Regions from separate parts of the Luteococcus japonicus genome, predicted to be linked through region 1. Evidence: riboswitches for the same ligand, from Rfam matches in the RefSeq annotation. Region 1 holds a riboswitch; each other region holds the start of a gene.
The links. Region 1 has a riboswitch for cobalamin ahead of EDD41_RS17660 (class Ib ribonucleoside-diphosphate reductase assembly flavoprotein NrdI). Riboswitches for the same ligand answer to the same signal wherever they lie in the genome.

Region 1 (3,264 bases):
TCCTCCTCGTTGTCGTGGAGCTCGTAGAGCAGGCTGAAGGTGTACTCCTTCAGCTCCTCCCGGCGCTCGGGCGAGGCGTCCTTGAGCGCTTGCTGGTACTTGTAGCCGATGTAGTAGCCGTGGACGGCCTCGTCGCGGATGATCAGGCGGATCAGGTCGGCGGCATTGGTCAGCCGTGCCCGGCTGGCCCAGTACATCGGTGCATGGAAGCCCGAGTAGAACAGGAAGGACTCCAGCACGGTGGAGGCCATCTTGCGCATCTCGGGATCGTCGCCGTAGTAGTTGTCGAGGACGATCCGTGCCTTGCGCTGCAGGTTCCGGTTCTCCTCGCTCCAGCGGAAGGCCTCGTCGATCTCCGCGGTGGAGATGAGCGTGGAGAAGATCGAACTGTAGCTCTCGGCGTGCACCGACTCCATGAAGGCGATGTTGGTGTAGACGGCCTCCTCGTGCGGGGTCCGGGCGTCGGGGATCAGCGAGACGGCGCCCACGGCGCCCTGGATGGTGTCGAGCATCGTGACCATCTCGCGGTAGGAGTCCGTGACATTGCCCTCGCTGAAGGCCTTCCCGTACACCCGTTCGACGTCGTTGGGGCTGAACAGTTACATGTCCTCGTTGTCGCGGGCGAGCTGGAAGGTGATGTCCGGGACCACGACCCCGAGGGACAGGGTCAGGGACAGCGCCACCCCGCCGCCACGCTTGGACAGCTTCAGGAAGGCATTGATCGCACGGGAGATGGACTCCATGTTGTCCTCGACGCGCAGCAGGAAGCAGGAGACAAGCTCCCCTCGCTGTGCCTTGCCAGCATTGAGGAAGGTCGGGGTCGCGGGCTGGAACATGCCGACCATCACCTCGTCCACGACGGCCTCGGCCAACTGCGTGTCTCCCGCAGCAAAGGTCAGCGCCACCATGCACACCCGGTCCTCGAAGCGCTCCAGGTAGCGGCTTCCGTCGAAGGTCTTGAGCGTTTAGGAGGTGTAGTACTTGAAGGCGCCCATGAAGGTCGGGAAGCGGAATTCCACGGCGTGGGCGAGCATGAACAGCGACATCACGAAGGCCGAGTCGTAGGCTGCCAGCACCGGGGCCTCGTAGTAGCCCTCCGCCACCAGGTAGTCCAGCTTCTCCTCCAACGAGTGGAAGAAGACGGTGTTCTGGTTCACGTGCTGGCGGAAGTACTGGTGTGCCGCCTGCCTGTCGGCATCGAGTTGCAGGTGGCCCTGCTCGTCGTAGAGGTTCAGCATCGCGTTGAGGGCGTGATGATCGGTCTGGTCGCGGCGAATGGTCTCGGCGCCCGTGTCGGTCAGCAAGGTGGTGGCCATGAGGTGGTGAGCCTTTCCAGCACTCGCTCGACGTCGTCGGGTGTGCCCTTGAGTTCGAAACGGTCGATCAGCGGGACATTGGGAACGGCACCGCCCGCCTCGCCACCGCCATAGGTGGGCACCACGAGCACGAAGGGCTGTGTGTGACCTGCAGGGCGGGCTCGTGGCTGTGGAGCGGGATGCGCTGGGCTTCCAGGCCCAGCTTGCGCACGAAGCGATGGGTGTTCGGGGAGGCGGAGGAGAAGTAGACGAGGCGCACGGGGATGCGCGCCCTGCGGCACTCCGCAGGGCCGCCTGCTTGATCAGGTCCGGACGGAAACCCGACCAACTCTCGTCGCCGTCGACGACGACGGGGGCCTGCAGGTGACCCATCGCGGTCACTGTGCGCAGGGCCTGTTCGTCCCGGCTGAGATCCACGACTCGTAGTCCAGTCCGTGCTTGGTCAGGCCTTGTAGGTGGCAGTGCACTGCACGCAGGCAGGCTTGATGTAGACGATGATCGACATGCTCTCTCCTCGAAGCACACAGGGCCGCGCAGGCAGGGAGCTTCAAGACGCACCCGGTCCTCCCACGAGACCGACGGTCGGTTGCTCCGGGCGTGCCGCCCGGAGTGCTGGCAGGTATTCGGACTCGGAGGCGGGCACCCAGTGGGGTGTGTTCCTAGTGGACGACGCTTCCCAGCCAAGGGCCAGTGCTGATGTCGTCGGTCGTTCCTCCATACCGCTGCGGGGCAGTCCCGGATTTTCACCGGGTTCCCTGTTGTCTCCCTGCACCAACCACCAGATGCAGTGGCAACTGCAGGGAACCAGCACTAGGGGCAGTGGGTGATGCCACGGCCAGCGTCAACATGACGCGCCAGCGGGAAGAATGAGGGCAAAGAGAAACCCCGCCTGACCGTCTTGCCTGGTCAACCGGGGTTTTGAGAGTGTGTCCGGAAGAGGACTTGAACCTCCACGCCCTTTACGGGCACTAGCACCTCAAGCTAGCGCGTCTACCATTCCGCCACCCGGACAGGGTGAGCACCGGGGTCACCGGCAACAGCAATGAACAATAGCAGTCTGCAGCTGCGCCGCCAACTCGGGATCCACGGCTCCCCCGGAGACAACCGTTGCCACCCAACGGACCAGCACGGCCCGCGCACCGGCTGCCTCCACCCAGGCGTCGGCCTGCCGACGGCCAAGACCGGCATGGCGGCAGTAGGCAGCCAGGAAGTGGTCCGACAGGACGCCCAGTTCCTCGCTGATCAGCACGAGGTCCGTCGCCGGATGACCTCGGTGACTGGCCTGCAACCCGTCGGACATGGCGCGTAGCCCATCCCCGAGCACCCACAGGTTGGCCAACACGTCACCGCCCAGTGCGAGCGCTTCCCCCGGCCCTAGGCATTGCGTGAGGTGCCGCCGCAGCCGGGCCAGCTCATCCGCCGAGACCTCCCCCGCCTCGGCCGCCAGCGCCAGCATCACCGGCGACAGGAGGTCCTCCTCGACGGATCCGGACAAGCCCTCCGGCGCGATGCCATGGACTTGGACCAGCCAGGCGGCGAGAGCCTCCACCACTCGAGCACTGGCCAGATCGCCGTCCCCCACGGGGCGCCACATGCTCTGGGAGAGGTCCTCCAGCACCATCCATCCGTCGCCGCAGCCCAGCAGCTCACGAGAGGGGATCCCCACCGCGTGCAGCAGCCGGCGGGCGACGAGCTCGTCATCCAGAACTCCTTGCTGCCAACGCTTCACGACAACCCCGTCGCCCTCGAACTCGGCCTCACAGACCACCACGCCGTCGCCCTGGTGGATGACGTCGCCCCACTCCAGGTCCTGCAGATTGATCATGCCCATCCCCTGTCCTCCTCCCGGCAGCCGCTCGCGAGCAGGTGATTGAAGACTCATCCCATGGTGCAGGAATATGACGTACGACTTGCCGGTCATGGTCCGAGATGGCTTCAATGGCGGTGC
Region 2 (3,264 bases), 410 kb from region 1:
AACCGCCTACAAGCTCTTTACGCCCAATAATTCCGGACAACGCTCGCACCCTACGTATCACCGCGGCTGCTGGCACGTAGTTGGCCGGTGCTTCTTCTACGCATACCGTCACTTTCGCTTCGTCTGCGTTGAAAGCGGTTTACAACCCGAAGGCCGTCATCCCGCACGCGGCGTTGCTGCATCAGGCTTCCGCCCATTGTGCAATATTCCCCACTGCTGCCTCCCGTAGGAGTTTGGGCCGTATCTCAGTCCCAATGTGGCCGGTCGCCCTCTCAGGCCGGCTACCCGTCGAAGCCTTGGTGAGCCACTACCTCACCAACAAGCTGATAGGCCGCGAGCCCATCCCAATCCGCCGGAGCTTTCCAACACCCACCATGCGGCAGACGCTGAATATCCAGTATTAGCCGCCGTTTCCGGCGGTTATCCCAGAGACTGGGGCAGGTTACTCACGTGTTACTCACCCGTTCGCCACTCGTGTACCCCGAAGGGCCTTACCGTTCGACTTGCATGTGTTAAGCACGCCGCCAGCGTTCGTCCTGAGCCAGGATCAAACTCTCCGTTGAAAAATATCGACAACCACCACAAGGATGGCAACGTCGTCAATCAACAATGAATCCAACCACTGACAAAGAAACACCAAAACTGGCATTCCAATCAATAATCATACTCAAAGAAACCATAACCACCACCACAAACCCCCCACAAAGAAGAGATCCGAAAGCAATGGCCACGGGTAAAACTTGGCATTGACTTTAGACACGCTGTTGAGTTCTCAAGATTCGGGCACGATCCGCGCTTCAGGCCTAACAACCATCCGCTTGGGGCAACTCGATCAACCTTACTCGCTTTCATTCGGACTTTCAAATCCGACTTCCTGCGAGCCGTGAGCTACACCTCATTGTTCGAGGCTTCCCTCACTGTTTGCTGCCTTGCGGCAACTTGTTCAACATTAGTTCATCGAACCTTCTGTTGCAAATCCGATCCGAGGTTCTGGATCGGCGCCATGCGGGGGAACCACCGGTTCCTCCAACGAGGCGCGAGAGAGGACATTACACAGTGCGCGGCCGTACGTCCAATCGAGCTGGCGCGGTCGGCCCGCGCCAGCGGACCATCCCGTTGGGCGGACCGCGAGCCGGTCGCCTCGAGACAGGACTCCATGGCTGTGACTAGGAGATTTGTCACACTCCCGTCGGTATGACCACAGCTCAGGAAGTTGCACCCCTCTTGCCCGCCCGGAGAAGGCGCCCGGTAGGCTGGTGAGCGCTGGTTCGACCCGCGGAAGTGGGCCGTCGCAAGAGGGAATCCGGTGTGAATCCGGAACTGTCCCGCAGCGGTATATGGGAACGACATCACCCGTCCGGCATGCGAGGGATCGCACGCCACACGTGGAGCATTACTGCCCCACCGGACGAGAAGCACTGGGCCTGGGCCTGGGAAGCGGTGGTCGAGGAAGGCGCCGAGAGGCGAAGTGCCCATGAGTCCGAAGACCTGCCAGCAGCGTTGCACCAGCCAGGTGCACTCGCGCGTGGCGTCGAGCGACGGGAACAGACCTGCAGGGTGTTCCCGGATGCGGCCCACACCAGGATGGCGTCGAGGAGCAACTACGTCAGGTCGACGACGAACGTCGACGACAACCTCATCGGAGCAGGAGTCCCATGACAACGACCGAGCCGGTCGCCCGCGAGGGTGCTGTTGAGCTGAAGCTCGCCAGCGACTTCGCGAAGCCGGGGATGGACCAGTGGCGTGCAGCTGCCGCCAAGGTCCTCAACCGCGGGCGCCCAGAAGACAAGCAACTCACAGGGGAGCAGGCGGTCTCCCGCCTGGTCACCACCACCGTGGACGGCATCGAGATTGCGCCGATCTACACGCTGGAGGATGCCCCCGCCGAACTCGGCGTGCCGGGCGTCGCACCCTTCACCCGTGGCACCACGGTGCACAACGGTGAAGCGGACGCCTGGGACGTGCGTGCACTGCACGAGGATCCCGACGCAGCGTTCACCAAGCAGGCCGTGCTGACCGACCTCGAGCGTGGTGCCACCAGCCTCTGGTTCCGCATCGATCCCGATGCCGTGCAGGGCGAGCAGCTGGGCGAGGTCCTGGCCGATGCCCTCCTGGAACTGATCACCGTCGAGGTCTCCAGCCGCACCGACCAGGAGGCAGCCGCAGAGGCGCTGCTGAAGGTCGTCGAGGCCGATCCCAAGCCGGCCAACCACAAGAGCGTCGTGCTCGGCCTTGACCCGATCGGCTGCGCCGCCCTGAACGGCACCGCCCCCGAACTGGGCAAGCTCGGTCAGTGGGTCAAGCGCCTCGACGGGATGCGCAACTCCCGCGCGATCGTGGTCGACGCCACCATCTGGCACAACGCCGGTGCGGGCGACGTGCATGAGCTGGGCTTCGCCCTGGCCACGGGCGTCGAGTACGTGCGTGCGCTGATGGCCCAGGGGCTCACCGCCGACCAAGCCTTCGATGCCATTGACTTCCGTGTCACCGCCACCGTCGACCAGTTCGCCACCATCGCCAAGCTGCGCGCCCTACGCACCGCCTGGAACAAGGTCGGCGAGACCTTCGGCGTCAGCGCCACCAAGCGCGGTGCCCGCCAGCATGCGGTCACCTCGTGGCGCGAGATCACGCGTGATGACGCCTACGTCAACATGCTGCGCGGAACGATCAGCACCTTCGCCGCCGGTATCGGTGGCGCCGAGGCAATCACCACGCTGCCCTTCGACACCGTCTGGGGCCTCCCGGGCGACTTCAGCCGACGGATCGCCCGCAACACGCAGGTGGTCCTGGCCGAGGAGTCGAACATCGTGCGCGTCAACGACCCGGCCGGTGGCTCCTGGTATGTCGAGAGCCTGACCAGCAAGCTGGCCGAGGCCGCATGGGCCGTGCTGGGCAAGATCGACGCCGCCGGTGGCATGGCCAAGGCCGTCGTCGACGGTCTGCCGGTGCGCGAGCTGGAGCCCGTCATCGCAGAGCGCGCCAAGCGTCTGGCAACCCGCAAGAAGCCGATCACCGGCGTCTCCGAGTTCCCGAATGCCGGCGAAGCCGACGTGACCACCGCCAAGCCGCGCCCCGCAGCCCCCGAGTACAAGGGCCTTCAGTGGCACCGTGACTCCGAGGTCTTCGAGGGCCTGCGCGATGCCGTCAAGGCATCGGGTGAGGCCAAGGTCTTCCTGGCCTGCCTGGGCGCACGTCGTGACTTCGGTGGCCGCGAGAGCTTCGCGTCCAATGCCTTCCACGTCGCCGGTCTCGCGACCCCCGAGG
Region 3 (3,264 bases), 2.2 Mb from region 1:
CGTCCGGCTGCCTGTTCGGGTTGGTGGGACCCAACGGTGCCGGCAAGACCACCAGCCTGGGCATGGCCACCGGGTTGCTGCGGCCCGATGCCGGACAGGTTGAGTTCTGGGGCCATGACGTCTGGAGCGACCCCGTCGCGGCCAAGGCGATGATGGGCGTGCTACCCGACGGGCTGCGACTCTTCGACTGGCCCAGCGGGCTGGAACTGTTGCGTTTCGCCGCTGGCATGCGCGGCGTCGCTCCCGACCAGATCGAGCCGCGAGCTGAGGCCCTGCTGCATGCTCTCGGACTCACAGCTGACGCCAACACGCTGGTGTGCGACTATTCGGCGGGCATGACCAAGAAGATCGGTCTGGCTGCGCGCTGGTGCACAACCCGCGGCTGCTGGTACTGGACGAACCCTACGAGGCAGTCGATCCGGTCTCGGGGCAGGCCATCCGGAAGATCCTCCATGACTTCGTTGCCGGTGGCGGCACCGTCGTGCTTTCCAGCCATGTGATGGAGCTGGTGGAGAGTCTGTGCGACGCCGTCGCGGTGGTCGCCGCCGGGCGGGTGTTGGCGATCAGCCCGACCTCCGAGGTGACCCAGGGGCGACGACTGCAGGACCGCTTCATCGAGCTGGTGGGTGGCGGCACGATCGATGCGGGGGAGGGGCTGGCATGGTTGGGACACTCGTCCGACTCAAACTGACGCTGCTCAAGCGCTCGTTGCAGGGCCAGGCGACCACGATCATCGGCCTGGTGATGGCGGGTCTCTACGCGCTGGGCGCCTTGGTCTGGCTGTCCGTGGCCCTGCTCAGGCTGCGCGGCGCCGCGCAGCAGTTGCACGGCGGCTCCACCACCGTCGGCTGTGCGGTGCTCACGCTGGGCTGGCCGCTCGGCACGCTGCTGCTGGCCCCGAGCCTGATTGGCGGCTCTGCGGAGAACTCCATGGCCAGCGGGCGCGGCATCCTGTTCCCACCGATCTTCTCCATGCTGTTGATGGGATCGCTGGCGGTGGCCCAGGAGATCAGCTACGACGGGACGCCGCTGTGGATGCACATCTCGGCCGGGATCAGCGGGCGGGCGGCCCTGGCTGGGCTGGCTGTTGCTCTGCGTGGCGCCGCTGTACGGGATGGCGCTGCTGGCCGGTTCAGTGATCTGGGGAGGCCAGGTGCTGGACCGTAGCTGGCCCGAGGTGCTCAAGAAGGTCACCTACAGCAAGGGGTGATCGGCACGGTTGGAGTGCCTGCCGAGCTGTCGCCCTGCCGTGCTTGCAAGGACGGCAGGGCGACACGTCACCAGGGCAACTGCCCAGGCGGCTGGTGTGGCTCAGGACTTCTTGCGCTTGGCCACGTAGAAGGCGGCCACCAGACCGCCGACGATCGCCGCGACCAGGACGGTGGTGATGGTGCCCTTGTTGCTCTTCTTCTCGTCCGCGGCAGGGGCGGCCGAGGGGGTGGCAGTGGCGGCCGGGGTGGTGCCGGGCTTGGCCGGGGTGCACTCCTTGCCGTAGCACCAGCCCTCGGCGCCACCGGCGACGGGCTTGGCCTGGTCGGCGCCCTTCTGGCTGAAGGCCCAGGTGCCGGGCTTGGCGGCGGTGTAGTAGTGCCAGTAGTTGCCGTCGAACTTGGTCGGGCAGGCAGCCGGCTCGCCCTCCATGGTGCAGATCATCTTGGTCTTCGGGTCCAGCGTGGTCTTCACGTCGGCCTTGGTCAGCAGCTCGGAGCCGGTGGCGGCGGTCTCGACGCACTTGTCCACCAGCGCCTTGCCCTTGGAGTCCTGCACGACCAGCCAGACCTTGCCCTGGCTGGAGCAGTCGGAGACGGCGTCGGCGGGCATCACCCGGGCGGGGGCGGCATCGGCGGCGAGGGCTGCGCCGGGGGCCAGCGAGAAGGCCAGGGCAGCGGCAGCGGAGGCAAGCAGCTTGGCGGAGGTGGTGGGCACGGAAGTCCTTTCGAGCGGGCCGCGCACGGCCGCGGGTTCGATGCCCACGACTCGTCCCGCGGACCACGACGGGTGGTGATGAGTCCGCCGCACCAGGAGCTCCGACTGTGACGGTTGCGGGTCAGTGCCGGACTTGCACCGGCTTTCCCTGGGTACGACAGCGGCAGACTACTGCACCGGCGCGCCGGGGCGAACCTCCAGCACCCGGAAACCCTTGCTGGAGGTCAGTCGTTCGCATCGGTAGCCCTGCTCCGTCAGCCAGCGGGCCAGGGAGTCGGCTCCCAGGTTCTTGCCGACCACCATCACGGCACGGCCGCCGTCGGCCAGACGAGGAAGCCAGGTGAGCAGCAGTTCGTGCAGCGCGGGCTTGCCGATCCGGATGGGCGGGTTGGACCAGATCTCGTCGTAGCGCACGGTGGGCTCCGCCTGCTCCGGGGTGATGGCACGGACCCGGTCTGCGGCGCCGATGCACCGGGCATTGTCCGCGGTCAGGGCCAGGGCGCGCTCGTTGACGTCGACGGCGTCGATGGTGCTGGTAGGGCAGGCCACTGACAGGGCGACCGTGATGGGGCCGTAGCCGCAGCCCAGGTCCAGCAGTCGGCCACCGTCGGCCGGCGGCTGCACCTCGTCGAGCATGATCTTCGTCGCCGGGTCCAGCCGGCTGCCCGAGAAGACACCGTTGGCGGTGATGAAGGTGTGCTCGTGACCCCAGATGGTGGCCCGGATCTCGCGCCGCTTCTCAGGTCCGTCGGGCGTGGTGAAGTAGTGGCTCATCGGGCTTCCTCGGATGTCTCGGGCAGGGTGCGGACCGCACGGGAGAGGTTGGCACGCTCGGCGAGCCGGTCGTCGGCGGGGTAGCGGACCTCCTCCAGGCACAGGCCCTTGGCTGGCATGACCAGCACACCGTTGTGGCGTTTGGGGGATCCCATCACCTCCGCCAGCCAGGCCTGGTCCTTGCGGCCGGTCCCGACCGTGGTCATCGCCCCCATCAGCGAGCGGACCATGGAGTGACAGAAGGCATCGGCCGTGACGGTGAACTCCACGATGCCGTCGGCGGTGCGCTCGGCATGCAGGCCGGTCAGGGTACGGATGGTGGTGGCGCCGTCGCGTGGCTTGCAGAAGGGCGCGAAATCGTGCAGGCCCAGCAGCATCCGTGCGGCGTGATTGGTGGCCGCCACGTCCAGGACGCCACGGATCCGGGTGATGTGGCCGCGCAGCAGGGGATCGCGAGTGCTCTGCTCGTCCCAGACCCGGTAGACATAGCGACGCCAGAGGGCGGAGAAGCGGGCATCGAAACCTTCGGGAGCTCGCGAGACCCGCAGGACCTGCAGGTCCTCG

Region 2: another riboswitch for cobalamin. It lies ahead of mutA (methylmalonyl-CoA mutase small subunit); the one in region 1 lies ahead of EDD41_RS17660 (class Ib ribonucleoside-diphosphate reductase assembly flavoprotein NrdI).
Region 3: another riboswitch for cobalamin. It lies ahead of EDD41_RS05095 (hypothetical protein); the one in region 1 lies ahead of EDD41_RS17660 (class Ib ribonucleoside-diphosphate reductase assembly flavoprotein NrdI).

The regions. Positions count from the first base shown of each region.
Region 1 is NZ_RKHG01000001.1:3,213,212-3,216,475, reverse strand. It holds gene EDD41_RS18250 (DUF5703 family protein) at 1-572, opposite strand, end outside; gene EDD41_RS17905 (hypothetical protein) at 600-764, opposite strand; partial or broken gene EDD41_RS17900 (ribonucleotide reductase N-terminal alpha domain-containing protein) at 801-950, opposite strand; gene EDD41_RS17665 (hypothetical protein) at 966-1,316, opposite strand; gene EDD41_RS17660 (class Ib ribonucleoside-diphosphate reductase assembly flavoprotein NrdI) at 1,298-1,447, opposite strand; cobalamin riboswitch at 1,914-2,137, opposite strand; tRNA gene EDD41_RS15315 (tRNA-Leu) at 2,244-2,327, opposite strand; gene EDD41_RS15310 (phosphotransferase family protein) at 2,344-3,141, opposite strand.
Region 2 is NZ_RKHG01000001.1:2,799,379-2,802,642, reverse strand. It holds rRNA gene EDD41_RS13270 (16S ribosomal RNA) at 1-563, opposite strand, end outside; gene EDD41_RS17895 (hypothetical protein) at 600-731, opposite strand; cobalamin riboswitch at 1,250-1,510, shown strand; gene mutA (methylmalonyl-CoA mutase small subunit) at 1,656-3,264, shown strand, end outside.
Region 3 is NZ_RKHG01000001.1:1,041,383-1,044,646, reverse strand. It holds partial or broken gene EDD41_RS05105 (ABC transporter ATP-binding protein) at 1-691, shown strand, start outside; gene EDD41_RS05100 (hypothetical protein) at 661-1,167, shown strand; gene EDD41_RS05095 (hypothetical protein) at 1,312-1,926, opposite strand; adenosylcobalamin-variant (AdoCbl-variant) riboswitch at 2,013-2,091, opposite strand; gene EDD41_RS05090 (class I SAM-dependent methyltransferase) at 2,095-2,700, opposite strand; gene truA (tRNA pseudouridine(38-40) synthase TruA) at 2,697-3,264, opposite strand, start outside.